4 regions of the Paenibacillus sp. FSL R7-0189 genome follow, and region 1 is predicted to be linked to each of the others. Evidence: riboswitches for the same ligand, from Rfam matches in the RefSeq annotation. Region 1 holds a riboswitch; each other region holds the start of a gene.

Region 1 (4,287 bases):
CCCGTTGTACCGGCCATTGTAGTACGTGTGTAGCCCAGGTCATAAGGGGCATGATGATTTGACGTCATCCCCACCTTCCTCCGGTTTGTCACCGGCAGTCACTCTAGAGTGCCCAGCATTACCTGCTGGCAACTAAAGTTAAGGGTTGCGCTCGTTGCGGGACTTAACCCAACATCTCACGACACGAGCTGACGACAACCATGCACCACCTGTCTCCTCTGTCCCGAAGGCCGCCACTATCTCTAGTGGATTCAGAGGGATGTCAAGACCTGGTAAGGTTCTTCGCGTTGCTTCGAATTAAACCACATACTCCACTGCTTGTGCGGGTCCCCGTCAATTCCTTTGAGTTTCAGTCTTGCGACCGTACTCCCCAGGCGGAGTGCTTACTGTGTTAACTTCGGCACCAAGGGTATCGAAACCCCTAACACCTAGCACTCATCGTTTACGGCGTGGACTACCAGGGTATCTAATCCTGTTTGCTCCCCACGCTTTCGCGCCTCAGCGTCAGTTACAGCCCAGAAAGTCGCCTTCGCCACTGGTGTTCCTCCACATATCTACGCATTTCACCGCTACACGTGGAATTCCACTTTCCTCTTCTGTACTCAAGCCACCCAGTTTCCAGTGCGACCTCAGGTTGAGCCCAAGGTTTAAACACCAGACTTAAATAGCCGCCTGCGCGCGCTTTACGCCCAATAATTCCGGACAACGCTTGCCCCCTACGTATTACCGCGGCTGCTGGCACGTAGTTAGCCGGGGCTTTCTTCTCAGGTACCGTCACTCCGGTAGCAGTTACTCTACCGGACGTTCTTCCCTGGCAACAGAGCTTTACGATCCGAAAACCTTCATCACTCACGCGGCGTTGCTCCGTCAGGCTTTCGCCCATTGCGGAAGATTCCCTACTGCTGCCTCCCGTAGGAGTCTGGGCCGTGTCTCAGTCCCAGTGTGGCCGTTCACCCTCTCAGGTCGGCTACGCATCGTCGCCTTGGTGGGCCGTTACCCCACCAACTAGCTAATGCGCCGCAGGCCCATCCCTCAGTGACAGATTGCTCCGTCTTTCATTCTTCTCTCAGGAGAAAAAAGAAATTATCCGGTATTAGCTACCGTTTCCGGTAGTTATCCCAGTCTGAAGGGCAGGTTGCCTACGTGTTACTCACCCGTCCGCCGCTAAGTTACTTTGAAAGCAAGCTTTCAAAGTAACTCCGCTCGACTTGCATGTATTAGGCACGCCGCCAGCGTTCGTCCTGAGCCAGGATCAAACTCTCCAATTAGTATTGAAAAGAGCGATATGCTCATTTTGAAACATCTGACGAGAAAATTAATTCTCTAATTTGGATTTCACTTACGTGATTTCCTACTCACTCGTTGTTCAGTTTTCAAAGATCAAGTTCTCGTTGGCGCCGTTTAATGTCTCAGCAGCAACTCTTATAATATATCATGTTGTTTTCAGAAATGCAAGCTTTATTTTTCGAAGCTTTTTATCAGCCTCGTCTGTATCGCCTGTACGCTGTCTAACAACGCTTACCTATAATACCCCAACTATTAATAGAAAAGCAACCCCTAATATAAAAATAAACAACTAGCTTAATAATTAAGCTAGTTGTTTATTTAATAGAGTTATGTTTCTAGCGGCGAATTTAATAGTATTTTGCCGCAGTATATTTGCTTGAGGCTTTAATTAAATCGGTTTTCTTATCACTCTTTGCAAGTCCTGCATCCACTGTAGTATCAATGGTAACCCACTTCCCATTAAGCAATACTTCGTTCCAGGCATGATATTGCGTAACGTAGCTTGTATTCCCCATTACCAACTTAGCAGGAACATCTACACTCCGCAGCATTGCGGCAAAAAGAGAAGCGTAATCATAGCAAATCCCTTTTTTAGTAGTCAATGTCTTATCGATGCTTGGAATATAATCAGTAGTTACACTATTAGCAAGAGAGTAGTCATATTGTACATTCGCAACTACATAGTTATAGATCGCTTTAACTTTCTCTTCGTCTGTTGTTTTGCCTTGTACTAATTGTTTAGCTTTGACAATCGCTTTATCAGAAGAACTCCATTTCACATTCTGTACGGAGCCCAAATATACGGAATTCGAGTCACTCATGGTTACGTCTACTACTTCGGAATATAACGCTTTGTATTTATTACCAGTTGTGTTCTCCAGAACAGAAACCTTATAAGTCCCATTTCCTTGTTGCAAAGGGAAGTCCTCAGCTTGTCCAGAAGCATACAGGTTATAGGTATAGCTGCTGTTATCTTTGGTGATCATGAGTTTGATTCTTTTATCTTTCGGAATATCATAGTTAATACCAATAACACCTTGAGCCACTTTGGATGTAATCAACCAGCTTGCATCTGCACTTGCAGCTTGAGCTGAACTTACCGGAACTGAAGTCATGAGGACGAACAACGCCACCAGCATAAAATAAACCTTTTTCACGGATAAAACTCCTTTCGGTAGCTGGCTGCCATCCTTTCGGGAAGGCCCTTTAGCTTTGCGTCCCTACCTTTCGATAGGTTTGCCGTTATCGTATAAGCTCTATCTGTTCTAGCTTTACTAGATATAATTGATAGAATCCATTTGAAACAAACAAAAAAAGCCTCTTCATTCGGTAGCTGGCTGCCATCCTTTCGGGAAAAGGCCCTTTAGCTTTGCGTCCCTACCTTTCGGAAGGTTTGCCGTTATCGTGTTTAGCTTTTATAGTATAATACTATCATATTTATAGTTGTGAACAAGACCTAATTTACTAGATTACCCATTATTTTATAAATATCTCCCGGTATTTGTGTTTTCTTGTCATTCACTATTCTCATTTTGTTAATTTAGCATGAACAATCAGCCGATGCGTTGGATTCACTAGCGGATCACATGTAATCAGAGTAAGAATCTTATCCTTGTCATTCCCGTCAAGAACGGAGACATCACTCGGATCTACAACAGAAATATCGTATACCTCATAGTTAAACACCTGATCACTAGTCTTTACCGTGATAACATCCCCCACAACAACCTCATTCAATCTGTTAAACAAACGACCCGTAGTTCTAGCCCGATGCGCCGCGATTGCAGCATTTCCGATCTCTCCAAGGGGTGCCGTTTCTTTCATATGGGCTGCAGCATGTTTCATATTAGCTTTTGTAGCCCCTTCTAATACAGGCAGCTTCAAATCAATCTTACCGATTTCAATTAGTGCGATTACTTTGCCACCGACCTCAATCTCCGGTTCAGGCTTTTCTGTCTCTTGGGGTTGGGGCTGTGCCTGAGCATCCAGAACCGATTCCTCTGCTAACAGCTGAGTAACTTCAGCATACCTGCTCTTCAAATCTGGCTGGGGAGTACTATCGGCAGTGCTTAGTTCAGCCGTTTCTAATAACTTCTCCTGCTGCCTGTCGTTGTACCATTCGTTAGCTGTCGGATATAACATGATAAGTATCCCAGCCAGTATGAGTAGATAGGAGAATTTACGCAATGTTATTCACCTCCGTATATTGTTTCTATGGTTATATACAAATCAAGCAGAAACAGCTACTTGCCTTTAAGCATAGCAACTCCTTCTGCCTGAAATTAATGTTTAAAATACCCATTTACGACTTCCAAAGAAATTGATGATCACCGTGATAAAGGTAACCAGCACCTTGGAGATCAAGACTTGAATACCTAGTCTGTCTGTCAACAGATGCATTAGCAGCAGTGATATTCCGAGCACTACCAGATTCAGCACGATAAACTTGACCAGCTGCACGCGGTCGAAGCCTTCTTTATTCCCCCGGTTGCGATCACGAAAGGTTACTTTTTTATTCAAAATAAAGCTATTCGCCGTACCTGCACTATAGGAGATCACCTGCGCCAATGCGTATACCATCCCTAGTGAATTCAACAATGTAAAAATCACAAAATCAATCAGCGTATTGAGTAAACCTACGGCATTAAATTTGAGGAACTGTATGAATGCAGCGCGCAAGTTCTTATCTGACATCATTGTGGTCCTTCCGGCGGTCCAGTTGTTCTTCGTTCTGGTAGCCTTTAGTCTCACTAACAATATATAGCGGTCTATCTTTAGACTCGTCATAAATCCGTCCGATATACTCCCCAATCACACCCAACAGCATCAGAACGATACCGTTAAAGAGCAGATTGACGCCTACAATGGAAGCCCAGCCCGGAACCGTCCAGGAGGTGAAAAATATCCTTTGGAACAAGACGAAAAATAAATAAAGAAAACTAGAGAATGAAAGAAAGAATCCAATATACGTAGCAATTTTAAGCGGCTTATGTGAAAAAG
Region 2 (4,287 bases), 380 kb from region 1:
CTTTCTAGATAATCATGCTGGCCGGACAAGATCCCTTTGCCACGTAGATTTACCAAATTACTTAGCAGTTGCTTGGCTTCTTCAGAAGCCGAAGGATTACTTGGTATAGCCGGAGGTAGGGAGGAAGAAACACTCATAGCCTTCGGAAGACTTTTAACCTCTCCCCAAGGCAGCAAGGAAAAAATAATAAAGACCGGTAACATAGTAAACAACAATCTGTTTTTCTTATAATATTTACGCAAATAAATCCTCCTTTCGGTAGCTGTACTGCCTCCACAGGTGTTAAAAACATACCTGTTATCGGACAATCGTCTTCTGACCTAATGAGGACTATAGCTTAGTAGCTCTGCAATAACGCAGAGCCACTAAGGATCGACCTTTAATTTTCATCAATCAGGAGACATCCGGAAGAAAAAGTGCACTTGCTGGAACTGTCTCTTTAGCTTGACTAGCACTTTCCCACATCAAGCGGACTCTCGCATCGCCTTCATTCTCGTAATACTCCACCTTGATATCATATAGCTGGCCAGCCTTCAGCGTTATAGTGCCCTTACGCTCAGTACCACTTTGCTTAGTCCAACTATCAATCACGGATTCCCCATTCACCCAGACACGGATACCATCATCTGAGGTAGTGTAAAATGTATATTGCTCATTATATAATGGCTTAATTTTACCGCTCCAACGTATGGAGAACCGATCAATCCCGAGGGCGGCATCCGGGGAGCCTTGCCGCCAATTGAAATCGATTATTGCATCAGTTCTGTTAAGAGTTGCTGCTCCCGACAATTGCATGTTGTTGTAATACTCTCCTGCAAGCCCCTTCGCGAGAGGAATTGCTGCCTCCCCCTCTTCTTCAGAAGGTGCCGGCGCTGGTGCGGCGCTAGGTGTCGGTGCCAGACCAGTATTTAATTTATCTCTGGTCAGGGTATAGTTGCTATTCATAAATGTTTTAATTGTTTCTGCACTGTTATTCTCGTAAAGCATTTTTCCCCAGCTCATCATATACGTCCATTTACTTTGCGATTGCTGAAGCTTCTCCAGATTAGGCATTTCACCATTTTCCCCGATCGCAATCGGTTTGCCTGCGGCTAGACTCAATAAGCTGTCATAGTATTTTTGCTGGTAATCATTTTCGTATATATCTGCTGCCAGAATATCTACTTTATCAGCACCTGGATAAGTTAGCGCATAAGGATCTGACCAAACATTGGGAGCATTCGGACTCCATACCCATAACAAATTATTTAATTTATGAACGTTAACAAAACGGTCATACATAATATTCCATAGTTTAGAAAAGTTATTTTTCTTCCCCCACCAGAACCAGTTCCCGTTCATTTCATGATAGGGTCTCCAAAGCACCGGAACGTTGGCATCGCGCAAGCTTTTTAAAGAGACGGCCACCTTATCAAGCTCAGCGATCAGATTGTTATATTGCTTGGTACCCGGTGTAACGTAACTATCGAACTCACTCTGGCTAAGTGTTTTTTTCACATTATCCCAGTCATAAGAGGTGCCCGGCAGGTTAGCATGAAAAGTCATAGCTACGATCCCGCCCGCTTTATTCCAGTTGATGGCGCTGTTCACCACATTTTGACGTTGCCAAGCCATCGTTGCTTCGGACTGACCACTGATCGCACCCATTTCATAACCGTGAAGAGCCGCATATTGTCCGCTGGTTCCCTTCAGCATATTGTTAATTTCATCTGGACTTTCTAAATAGTCATGTTGACCGGCAATAATACCTTTTCCTGAGATCGAGTAAAAATAGTTAAGCAGCTTTACGGCTTCAGGTGAGGCACCTGGGGTAACTGGCGTTCCAGAATTTGAAGCAGCTATGACAACAGACGGCGAAATTCCAACAGCAAGCGGAAGTGCAGTCAGAAACAGGACGAGTGACAGAAATGCACCAAACAATCGATACGTACGGTAAGCTTTCAAAATAATCTCCCTTTCGGTAGCCAGGCTGCCACTCTTTCGAAGGCCCTATAGCTTTGCGTCCCTACCTTTCGATAGGTTTGCCTTTTCAATTTAAGAGAAATAATCTCTCTTACCGTAAGTATCGACGACAATTAATGATATATTTAGTGTTTTTATGACTTTTTTTGATAATTGAGTCAATTTACCTGTTTCAAGAAATTTTGAATTGGTTAAATAGATAGGTTAGACCTATGAAATGAATTGTTGTAGTTCTATATCATTCCAGTCTAAAGTAATACGTATGTTATCTTCTTCTACTAATTCAGACCCCGTCTGTACCTCTATAAACTCAACATCCGTCAAAGCAAGGATCGCGTGCTTCGTTCCTTCCGGTATACGTACCACGTCCCCAGCCTTCACATTATGTTTTTTCTCATTCAGCACAATACTTGCTTCGCCGCTGACGATTGTCCAAATTTCACTACGCTTGCGATGTAATTGATAGCTGATATTATTCCCCTCGGATATAAAAATCCGTTTGGTCAGCACTTCATTGCCTTCATCATATTTCACATAATCAATAACTTTGTAATGACCCCAACGGCGTTCCTCGTACATCGGTCTTTGTTCAAAGGTCTTCAGCACTTCTTTAATCCGTGGGCTCTCAGCTTTATGGGTAACTAGAATCCCATCCGGGCTAGCCGCAATGATCAGATCCTTCGCACCAATTACCGTAATCGGAATGTCCAGCTCATTAATCAAGCAAGTCCCCTCAGAATCCGCCGTCACAAAACCTTTTCCTACATGCTTGCTGCTCATTTCCTCTGTCAGCGTATTCCACGTTCCAAGATCCTTCCAGAATCCATCATACGGCTGCACCACAATATGTTCTTCTTTCTCCACCACTTCATAATCAAAACTGATGGAAGACAATAGCTTATACTGCTTCTGCAATTCTTCATATCCTAAAGGCAACCCTTTACGCTGCAAAATATCTAACAAGTACCCTAAGCGGAAGGCAAACACTCCGCAATTCCACAAGGCATTTTGCTCGATGAGCTGTTCTGCTTGTATGCGGTCAGGTTTCTCTTGAAAGTGACTCACCTTCATAAAACCATTTTCCCCCGCCTCTTCGGTGGTAGGAATAATATATCCGTATTTCTCTGAGGCATGTTCAGGAACAACACCCATTAGAGCCAGATTTGCTCCACTTTCCAGCATGGTCCCCTCAAGCATAGCTATGGTATCGAAAAAAGATGCTTCTACATAAGGGTCAACAGGCAATATTGCTACCGTCTCCGCTGGAGAAACACCTGCCACTGAATAAAGATAGGTAGCTGTTAAGGCGATAGCCGGAAAAGTATCCCGACGCTCCGGTTCAACGATAATCGGCACATGACTTCCCAGTTGGCTTTGTATCATTTCTACTTGGCCACGGCCGGTGGCCAGATAAGATGATTCTGCCATCCCTGCTTCCTCCAGCTGTCTCCAGACACGTTGTACCATGGATTCTGGTTCACCTTGAGGGCTTTCAAGTACCTTTAGAAATTGCTTTGAACGTGAGTCGTTGGACAACGGCCATAACCGTTTACCTGAACCGCCTGATAGAAGTACCATTTTCATAGAATGAACCCTCCTTGAATGGAATGTATTAAAAGCTATGTCTTTGTTAGGTAGAATCCACTCCAAGGGATTTTGGACTTCCGATCGCTGTTATCCTCAGATTTCCTGATTGGACCGTCTCTCGCGGTAGAAATCCGAGGATAAAGGCGAACACTCCGTTTCTACAGTTCCAAATTCCCTTTCCGTTCTTAACCTAACCAACTACTTTTTAACAATGATCCATGCGCACCGGGCTGTACCAGCCGGAAGCGAGCACGTTTTTCTAAAGATTTGCTTCTGCTCCGGGGGAGGCAGCTGCAACTGCAAGAACAACTGCAACTACAAGAACAAGACTAGTTGCCACCACAGAGACAATGACAATGACAACTACAAATGCTACTGCGGTATATAATCAGAGTACCTAACTTTATAAATTGCTTAGAAACTTAAGATTAAGGGAATGGAGTGGCGGAAGAGAATTTTGGAACTGGAGGAGCGATAGCGTCCGCCTTTGTCTGCGGATTTCTACCGCTATCAGCGGTTAAAATCAGGAAATCTGCAGACAACAGCGGCTGGAATTCCAAACATTCTCTGGAGTCACGGCTCATCCCTAAATAGAAAAATCACAAGTTCAATCCATATAACTTAGATTAAACCGCTCCAGCCACACTAGCAGAATAACCGCTCAATCCACCCATCTGCGGGCGGCCGACAGAATGATAAACGAGGCCGGTACCCTCGATTTGCTCCTTGGAATACACA
Region 3 (4,287 bases), 180 kb from region 1:
TGGAGAACTTGGTTCTCATTAATAATCCGATAAGTGCAAAACCTAAACCTGCTACATAGTAAGGTGCAGGACTTGATTCACCCGTTTTTGGCAATTCCTTCACAGGTGGCTTACCTAATGGGATCGTATCGTCCACTACGATGATTTCATCAGGTGTTGGTGTTGGCGTTGGTGTCACTGCCGGTACCGGACCTAATGGGATCTCATCATCATCAACAAGTACTTCTGTGCTATTCGACGGTGTTGGTACTGGCGCTGGTATCGGCGAAGCTACAGGCCCAAGCGGCACAGGATCTTCTGCAAGAACTATAGTGCCAATTACGGATGATGGCGTTGGTGTCGGGAACACCGAAGTCTCTGGTGTCGACGTTGGTGTTACCTCTGGAGTTGGTGTTACCTCTGGCGTTACCGTCGGTGTCGGTGTTGCTTCTGGTGTTACTGTCGGTGTCGGTGTTGCTTCAGGCGTTACCTCTGGAGTCGGTGTTACCTCTGGCGTTACCGTCGGTGTCGGTGTTGCTTCTGGCGTTACCGTCGGTGTCGGTGTTGCTTCTGGTGTTACTGTCGGTGTCGGTGTTGCTTCAGGCGTTACCGTCGGTGTCGGTGTTACCTCTGGCGTTACCGTCGGTGTCGGTGTTGCTTCAGGCGTTACCGTCGGTGTCGGTGTTGCTTCTGGTGTTACCGTGGTGTCGGTGTTGCTTCTGGCGTTGGCGTTGGTGTCGGCGTCACTGTTGGCGTCGGCGTTGGTGTCACTGTTGGCGTTAGCGTCGGCGTTGGTGTCACTGTTGGCGTTGGTGTCACTGTTGGCGTTGGTGTTGGCGTCGGCGTCGGCGTTGGTGTTGGTGTCGGCGTCACTGTTGGCGTAGGCGTTGGTGTCACTGTCGGCGTTGGCGTTGGTGTCACTGTTGGCGTCGGCGTTGGTGTTGGCGTCACTGTCGGTGTCGGTGTTGGTGTTGGTGTCACTGTCGGTGTCGGTGTTGGTGTCACTGTTGGCGTCGGTGTCGGCGTCACTGTTGGTGTTGACGTAGGCGTTGGCGTCGGTGTCGGACATGGTGTTGGTGTTGGCGTCACTGTTGGCGTTGGCGTTGGTGTCACTGTCGGCGTTGGCGTTGGTGTCACTGTTGGCGTTGGCGTTGGTGTCACTGTTGGCGTTGGCGTTGGTGTCACTGTCGGCGTTGGCGTTGGTGTCACTGTCGGCGTTGGCGTTGGTGTCACTGTCGGCGTTGGCGTTGGTGTCACTGTCGGCGTTGGCGTTGGTGTCACTGTTGGCGTTGGCGTTGGTGTCACTGTTGGCGTTGGTGTCGGCGTTGGTCCAGGTTCATCACCATCGTATGGATAGTGGTGAAATTCACCACCACCAGTCCCTTTGAGTGAAGCCGCCACTAAAGTACCGTTAATCTGACCATTAATAAAATCAACATGAGCATAGGGGGCAAGTATGCTTCCCATTACACCTATGCCTGCCATATCAATATACGCAGCTTGGCTAAAGTTAAGCAAAATTTTCTTGCTGTTCAACACGTTATTAGGTAGAAATCCGAAGTTTTTCATTTTTACGTTAGAACCATCAATATTAATAATTGCTGTAGATCCTGAAGGAACATTTATTGTAATTCCGTAGGTATTAGAGACGTTATCTCCTGGAACATTAAAAACATTGACCGCAGGATCTGTACCTGTCAGGGTAAGACTGCCATATTGGTACACTGTTGTTCCATTCGCCGGCAATGCTGCAAGTTCTGCTGATTTGTCCTTCAAAGACTGACCTACGGCTGAAAAGTCAATCGTACTCCCCTGTCTTTTTGTACCTCCCTTGAGGAGCGTTACATTCCCTGAAAAATCTCCCCCGTGCACGATATTCCCATAAACAGTACCTCCGTTGAAAGTAAGATTCCCTCCAACAACAAGTGTGTCAGTCAAGGAAACCTCAGCAGCGGTCAACCTATCTCCAACACTATAGTTGGTTAAGTTAACGTTACCTCCAGCAGCAAACCTTCCTTCCGTATCCGAAACCGTTGTTATATCCCCTAGAATAAACACGTTGTAGACCCCTGCAATTCCCAATGTAGAAGAACTACTAGCTCCAGCAACTCCAGCTCCTAATGAGGAAAGCCCACTACCTACCGTCAAAATCCCAGCTAATACAAGCGAGAGTAACGGTCTTATTCTTCTTTTCAAATGGCACACCTCCTAAAACTATGATTTATATTAATCAGAATAATTACCAGAAACTCTAAAGGACCTAACAACAAAAAAGACCGCCAAAAAGAAGTGGAATTCCCTTCTCATGGCAGTCGGACGGTCATTGTGCCTTTAAGACACTTTAGACTCCTGGACTTTGCGTCCCGCCCTTTCAGACGGTTTGCTATTATCATGACTATATATATGTATTACACTGCAAGTCCAGAACTGGTAGCCGAAGCATTCTCTCCAATAACCGTCTATGACTTTTAATACTTTTTGAATTAATAACAGTTTAGCGCCCGACACCCACAATTGTCAATCAATTCCTTTCGATGATTCCGCTCATTATTACCATACAAAAAAAAGCGCCTAAAGGCGCTTCGCATAAGGTTTTTCATTAAATTTTAAAGTAACTGTATATAGCCCAATATGGATATCCATAAGGGAACACTCAGAATTAAACCAAAAAACAATCCACGCTGGAGGCTGCCCTCTTTTTCCATCATAATTCTCCTTTATGTACGTCCGATACATTAATTTTTTATTATTACAATTTTAATATAATTTATTCTTCGTTATTTAGTTATGAATTTAATCACATTGGATAAGCTGTTTAGAAATACCATTGATTATTTTTGGAATATCGGGGTAGAATACGAATATACGTTCCTATTAGAGGTGATGAGATTCATGCATAGAGCAGAAAGCAGGGACAACATGCTGGTGAAATCTTATTTATTGCTTCCGATGATTTTATCAGCTTTCGAACGGGACTCCGCCATTTTATCTACACACTTACGAACACCCGCCCCTTATCTGGAGGTGCTTGGAACAGCTGCTGCAGTAGCTACAACAGATCTAAGGGATGTTCGTGCAGAAATGAGAAGACGGGGAATCAAGGTGTATGAGCAAAACAGACTTAATACGGGAATTGAAGCCAAGTATATATGTCGTGGCTATCACGAACGAATGCTGCTGTTGAATGACATTGTTGCGGCTCAGGCTGCCATCCATATGCGCAGATACCTAGGGCTGGATATTTCCTCTTTTAAGAGTTACGAAGAACAGTTTCAAATTAAATAAAGCTGTATAGAAGCCGCTCTACTCTCCCCCCATCAATTAGCGAACAAAAAAATAGGCCTTACCATGGGAGTTGGCAAGACCTGAGAGAGATATACCACAAAACACTGGGGGGTGTTTGGTGTCTTCAATATATACCTCGAACCTGAAAAAAAGCTGATAGGCACATAAAAATTACATTAAAAATATCATTCGCTGTTCAGAAGTGATTAGAGTGCTCCCACAAGCTTAGCCGACCTTTAGCTGGAATTGGATGGCTTAATGGATGAACCCCTTCAAGCTTCCAGGCAAACCGTCCTTCGCTATAGTCGCCAAAATCATATTCGTTCCCATTGATCCATTCCCTTAAATCCACCTCTGGAGTAACCACATAACATCCCGCGAGCTGACCTGTAGCAATAATAGCTCCTGTCGGCAAATTATTTGCTGTATAGCCATGTTTCGCCAATACTGATTTGTACGGTTCCTGTTCACAAATCTTTTTGTCAATCCTCATTCCGGCATGAATGCCTAACTCGCCGCGGTAGGCTGTTCTCCATGAACGAGTTTCAAACTCTTTTTCACCAAGAGCAATTAAGGTCGCCCAAGGCTGCCGTATTGTTATACACCGCATGATATCTATCCCCTTTGTTTATGTTGGACGTTTGTCACGGATGTCACGGATCTCGATCTCGCGTTGTGTAATCTTGCTCTCCTAGACTTGATAAATAATCCCAACCGTTTGGTCGATACTCATTTCCATGATTGATCGCCTCTAAAAATAAGAACATTCATTTTTATTATATACAAACAAAAGTTCTAAATATCAATATTATTGACATTCACCTGTAACTCCCCACAATTTAAACAAATAAAATAATTAAAATTGATAAAGGAGAATATAGTTTGTATACTAATCAAGTAGTTAGTGTGCAAACTATTTAAAGAGAGGAATTAATTTATGGACAACCCAGGACAGTTATTAATAAGAGTAAGTCTTGAAATGAAAAAAAGCTTAACAAAAAAACTTTCATTTTATAATGTAAC
Region 4 (4,287 bases), 1.8 Mb from region 1:
AAGCACCGATGACTTTGGAACTCTCCAGTGTCTCAATTTCGGCAACAGCGGCGTCAAACTGGCGTTGCAGGCGGGTCAGTTCAACTTTATTACGGATCTTGCGGTCCCGCTTGAACTTTATGGTTACGGAACCAACATTCTGAACTGAGGTTGAAGTACCTTCCAGCGCCCAGCCAAAATTGTTATATCCGTCTGTATATACCGACTCCATTTTGCGTTTTACTGTAATATCTTTGTACTCATAGCCGATAAAATTAGATTCATTTCTTGTGATCTCACTCATGATAATTTCTCCTTTATTTTAAAAAGTTAATTTGTCGAACAATTGCTGCCTCACCTGATGTGATCATTTTACCGTCGATATATTTATGAATTGCTTGCAAATTGTTTATAAAATATTAATTGAAGAATCGTAATGAACTGGAATTGAGGTGTATTTCTGTTTAATGAAAAAAACAGTCTGAATTCGTTTTGCGAATTCAGACTGCTTTTTTTGATCTTATCAAGATAATGAATTATGGTTTAAGGGAATTACTTATTTCTCAGCTTTTAATTGGACTGTGAATGTCGTGCCCTTGCGTAGCTCACTCTTAACAGATATGGTTCCACCGACTAGTTCAATAACACGCAGTGAAAGAGCAAGACCAAGGCCGTTACCCTCCCCGGAGTGAGAAGTATCGCCTTGATAGAATTTATCGAAAATATGTTTCATCGTCTCCTCGTCCATTCCGCAGCCAGTATCTGATACCATAACCGTAATTGTATCTTCATCTGAAGTCTGCGATAAGGTGATGCTACCGCCAGGGGGTGTGAATTTCAAAGCATTGGAGAGGAGATTAAGCCATACGATCTCTAGCATGCTTTCGTCGGCATGAATGATAGCACGGTCCTCTATATCCGCCACAAATTCGATGTTCTTTTCTTCCCAATAATTTTCAAAAGTAAGGGCGCAGTCGCATAGCTGCCTGCACAGATCATAGGGCTCTGCAACGTGATTAATCTCCTGATTGTCCAATTTGTTTAGCTTCAGAATATTGATCACCAGTGTCGTTAATTTTTGGGAGGCCGAAATGATAGTTTCAGTATATTCCGTTCGAAGTTTTGGCGACAAATCAACAGTTTGCAATGCCATTGCGTAACTATGAATGACGGATAATGGTGTTTTAATCTCATGGGATACATTCGATATAAAATCATTTTTGAGGGTTTCAATACTGCCCAGTTCTTCAACCATCTTATTAAAATCCTCGAACATCACGTCTACATAATCCTTTTTATCCGCTCTGTGAAGCGGCTCAAGATAGACTGAAAAATCTCCCTCTGCTACCTGGTTTGCCGCCTCGCTGAGTTTACGCATGGGTTTATCAAAGGCGATGTACTTTTGCCGTGCGGTGACAAGGCAAAAAATGAAGGCAACAATGATCCAATATCCAGTGATTCCAAAGATGTATTGAGTTGGAACGCGTTCTACTGAAATGTAGGCGTCGTATATAAGTGCTTGACCTGCTGTTAGCGTGGACAGCACAATAAAGGTCCACAAAAACTCTTTCCATGAAAAACGCTTGGACTTGAACCGGGCATGCTGCTCCTGCCTCTTACTCATTGCAGCACTGCCTTGTAGCCGAGCCCATGCACTGTCATGATCTTGAAGTCCACACAACAAGAGAACTTGTCGCGAAGTTTGACGATGTATACATCTACGGCACGCAGGCTGGTTTCGCTGCCAATGCCCCAGAACTCGTCCATTAGCTGGGCACGGGAAAAGGTATGTTTGGGGTAGGAAAGCATTTTGTAGAGTATGTTGAATTCCCGTACCGTCACAGGGATTTCCTCATCGTTTACCGTTGCTGTCATATCATCCGCGTCCATCATAAGACTTCCTACCCTCAGTTTTTTTTCGTGGGCAATATTTGCACGTCGAAGTAAAGCGCCCACACGCATTACCAGTTCGTCCATATTGACCGGTTTGACCATGTAATCATCAATTCCAGCGCGAAACCCTTTTTGTTTTGAGGAAATATCATCACGAGCGGTAACAAAAAGAAGGGGGATCGTTTTGTTAATAGCCCTAACCGTTTCCGCAAATTCAAAGCCGTCAATCTCTGGCATCATAACGTCTGAGATGATAAGGTCATACAGGCTGTTATACATCAAATCATATGCTTCTCGTGGGTTTAAACACCCTTTAGCGTCGTATCCATTATTGCAAAGATAGGTGCAGATAATTTGATTAAGCTTTATATCATCCTCGACAACAAGGATATTAACCATGAAAATCATCCTTTCTAAGAAAACTAAAATAATTATAAGAGTTATATGTTAAGAAAATGTTTGGATGGATAGAGAAACTAAAAACATACTTATCATAGCATAGTGATATACCGAAACGGATTGATAGTATAACTCAGCTGAACCTCAGATATCTGGAAAACTTGGAAGAATTGGAAAAATGCAAAACTTTAGTATTTCTTCTGAGTATCATAGCGAATTCGAATGGAAGATAAGTCGTTTACAGGTAATTATAACCATGATAAAATTAGCGGTGGGACATGCGTCCGTAAGCTAATTAAAACTAATTGAATGTCCGCGTTAAAGGTAAAATCATCGAAAGATGATGACACAAAGCCATGGGTCTAAAGCCTTTCGACAGAAGGAAATGATCGCCAGGCCGCCATAGGGATGTCTTATGAAGCATAAAGGATAGCTCTAAGAATATGTAGTCTATTTTGAGCTCTTTTATTATTTCGACCTATACGGCGTTACATTATCGCAAGGGGCCGAAAGGGGAAGTACATGAACAGTTTTTTCAAAACAATAGGTACTAGTTTGGCAGTAGGTGCTTTATTGCTGTCCGGAACGATCGGATGGATGTCTAATCCTGGAGTAGTGTCTGCAGCTACCTCAACAGCAGTAACCGCGGATCAGATGATCAGCAAAGTAACGGCAGCCTCCAAAGCAATAAAGAATTTCCATCTGGATGTGACCAAAAAACAGGATATTCAAAGCGGCGGGGTGCGTATCAGCAACACCAACACTCTGAAGCTGGATATCAGCCGTCTGCCGAATTTTGCCGCAGCAGGTACTGTCGCTAGCAGTCTTTTAGAAACATCTTACAGCTTGTATGCCAACGATAAGGAGTTTTACTATCTTGTAGACGGAAGTGAGCTTATCGATGAATCTGAAGACGATTCTTCAGGTTACGACGATGACGGGGAGCCGATCGATCCTGATGCACAGTATTGGCTTGGACTGGAGAAAACGGAATGGGATGCCTTTTACTCTAAAGGCCAATACGATCCTGTTTCCATGCTTGATTCGGTAAAAAGTTATAAAAAATCCATGAAAGTCAGCACTGCTGGCGCACAAACGGTCTTACAATTCACTGTAACCGATCCGACAGCAGCTAAGGGGATAATCAAACTCTATGACCAGGAGAACCTCTGGGATGGTGAGACAGTTCAACCCAAAAGCGTAACGTGGAAATTATTCGTCAATACTAAGACCTGGCAAACGGAAAAGCTGACAGTCGATCTGAGTTATGTGCTGGTAAGTGATGGAGCAAAAGATACATACACCACGAAAATTGAAGCTAAATACTCCAAGAATAATAAAGGTACAGCCATTGTAAAACCGGCCGAACTAGAAAAATAAGGACGATTCATATCGAGCAAAAAGCGCTGTTCCGCTGAACAGTGCTTTTTGCTGTATTCAACAGCAGTTGTTTATTAGTTGACAAGAATAAATCATTGCTGTAATTTATATGTATGCGCATGTATATAATATTTTGTTTAAATATAATTTAATGAAAGTTGGGAAAAAGATGATAGCACTAGACACAACATTAACTTTTCGCAGAGGACTGACATTAAAAAATCGAGTGGTTATGGCTCCAATGACCACGCGAATGAGCTTTTATGACGGTGTAGTAACACAAGATGAATTGAAATACTATTCACTAAGAACGGGCGAAGTAGGTGCGGTCATCACTGCGGCAGCAAATGTACAAGAGGGTGGAAAAGGATGGGAAGGTGAACTTAGTGTTTCCTCCGATCAATTTATTCCTAGCCTTAGCCGATTAGCATCTACTATTAAACGAAATGGAACAAAAGCTATTTTACAACTATTCCATGCAGGAAGAATGACAGATTCAAAAATACTACGTGGCGTACAACCAGTTTCCTCCAGCGCCATTGCTGCCGAACGTCCGAATGCAGAAATTCCAAGAGCATTAACAGAAGATGAAATTTTCGGTGTAATTGAGGATTTTAAAAAAGCGACTCAACGAGC

What was found. A riboswitch is a leader RNA that binds a small molecule or an ion and turns the genes downstream of it on or off. The one in region 1 is predicted to bind cyclic di-GMP.
Region 2: linked by a shared signal. The riboswitch ahead of MKY63_RS05680 (glycosyl hydrolase) and the one ahead of MKY63_RS07235 (transglutaminase-like domain-containing protein) in region 1 are both predicted to bind cyclic di-GMP.
Region 3: linked by a shared signal. The riboswitch ahead of MKY63_RS08005 (choice-of-anchor A family protein) and the one ahead of MKY63_RS07235 (transglutaminase-like domain-containing protein) in region 1 are both predicted to bind cyclic di-GMP.
Region 4: linked by a shared signal. The riboswitch ahead of MKY63_RS30655 (DUF6612 family protein) and the one ahead of MKY63_RS07235 (transglutaminase-like domain-containing protein) in region 1 are both predicted to bind cyclic di-GMP.

What each region holds. Positions count from the first base shown of each region.
Region 1 is NZ_CP150223.1:1,686,512-1,690,798, forward strand. Features, by position in the region: rRNA gene MKY63_RS07230 (16S ribosomal RNA) at 1-1,268, opposite strand, end outside; gene MKY63_RS07235 (transglutaminase-like domain-containing protein) at 1,635-2,444, opposite strand; cyclic di-GMP riboswitch class I at 2,458-2,538, opposite strand; cyclic di-GMP riboswitch class I at 2,613-2,695, opposite strand; gene MKY63_RS07240 (class D sortase) at 2,815-3,474, opposite strand; gene MKY63_RS07245 (GtrA family protein) at 3,577-3,984, opposite strand; gene MKY63_RS07250 (glycosyltransferase family 2 protein) at 3,971-4,287, opposite strand, start outside.
Region 2 is NZ_CP150223.1:1,307,334-1,311,620, forward strand. Features, by position in the region: gene MKY63_RS05675 (glycosyl hydrolase) at 1-242, opposite strand, end outside; gene MKY63_RS05680 (glycosyl hydrolase) at 394-1,944, opposite strand; cyclic di-GMP riboswitch class I at 1,957-2,036, opposite strand; gene MKY63_RS05685 (sugar phosphate nucleotidyltransferase) at 2,173-3,546, opposite strand; gene MKY63_RS05690 (UDP-glucose/GDP-mannose dehydrogenase family protein) at 4,176-4,287, opposite strand, start outside.
Region 3 is NZ_CP150223.1:1,866,823-1,871,109, forward strand. Features, by position in the region: gene MKY63_RS08000 (LPXTG cell wall anchor domain-containing protein) at 1-349, opposite strand, end outside; gene MKY63_RS08005 (choice-of-anchor A family protein) at 676-2,175, opposite strand; cyclic di-GMP riboswitch class I at 2,284-2,374, opposite strand; gene MKY63_RS08010 (hypothetical protein) at 2,872-3,264, shown strand; gene MKY63_RS08015 (ASCH domain-containing protein) at 3,461-3,874, opposite strand; gene MKY63_RS08020 (MarR family transcriptional regulator) at 4,202-4,287, shown strand, end outside.
Region 4 is NZ_CP150223.1:6,938,515-6,942,801, reverse strand. Features, by position in the region: gene MKY63_RS30670 (hypothetical protein) at 1-283, opposite strand, end outside; gene MKY63_RS30665 (HAMP domain-containing sensor histidine kinase) at 536-1,603, opposite strand; gene MKY63_RS30660 (response regulator transcription factor) at 1,600-2,271, opposite strand; cyclic di-GMP riboswitch class I at 2,585-2,676, shown strand; gene MKY63_RS30655 (DUF6612 family protein) at 2,794-3,651, shown strand; gene MKY63_RS30650 (NADH-dependent flavin oxidoreductase) at 3,761-4,287, shown strand, end outside.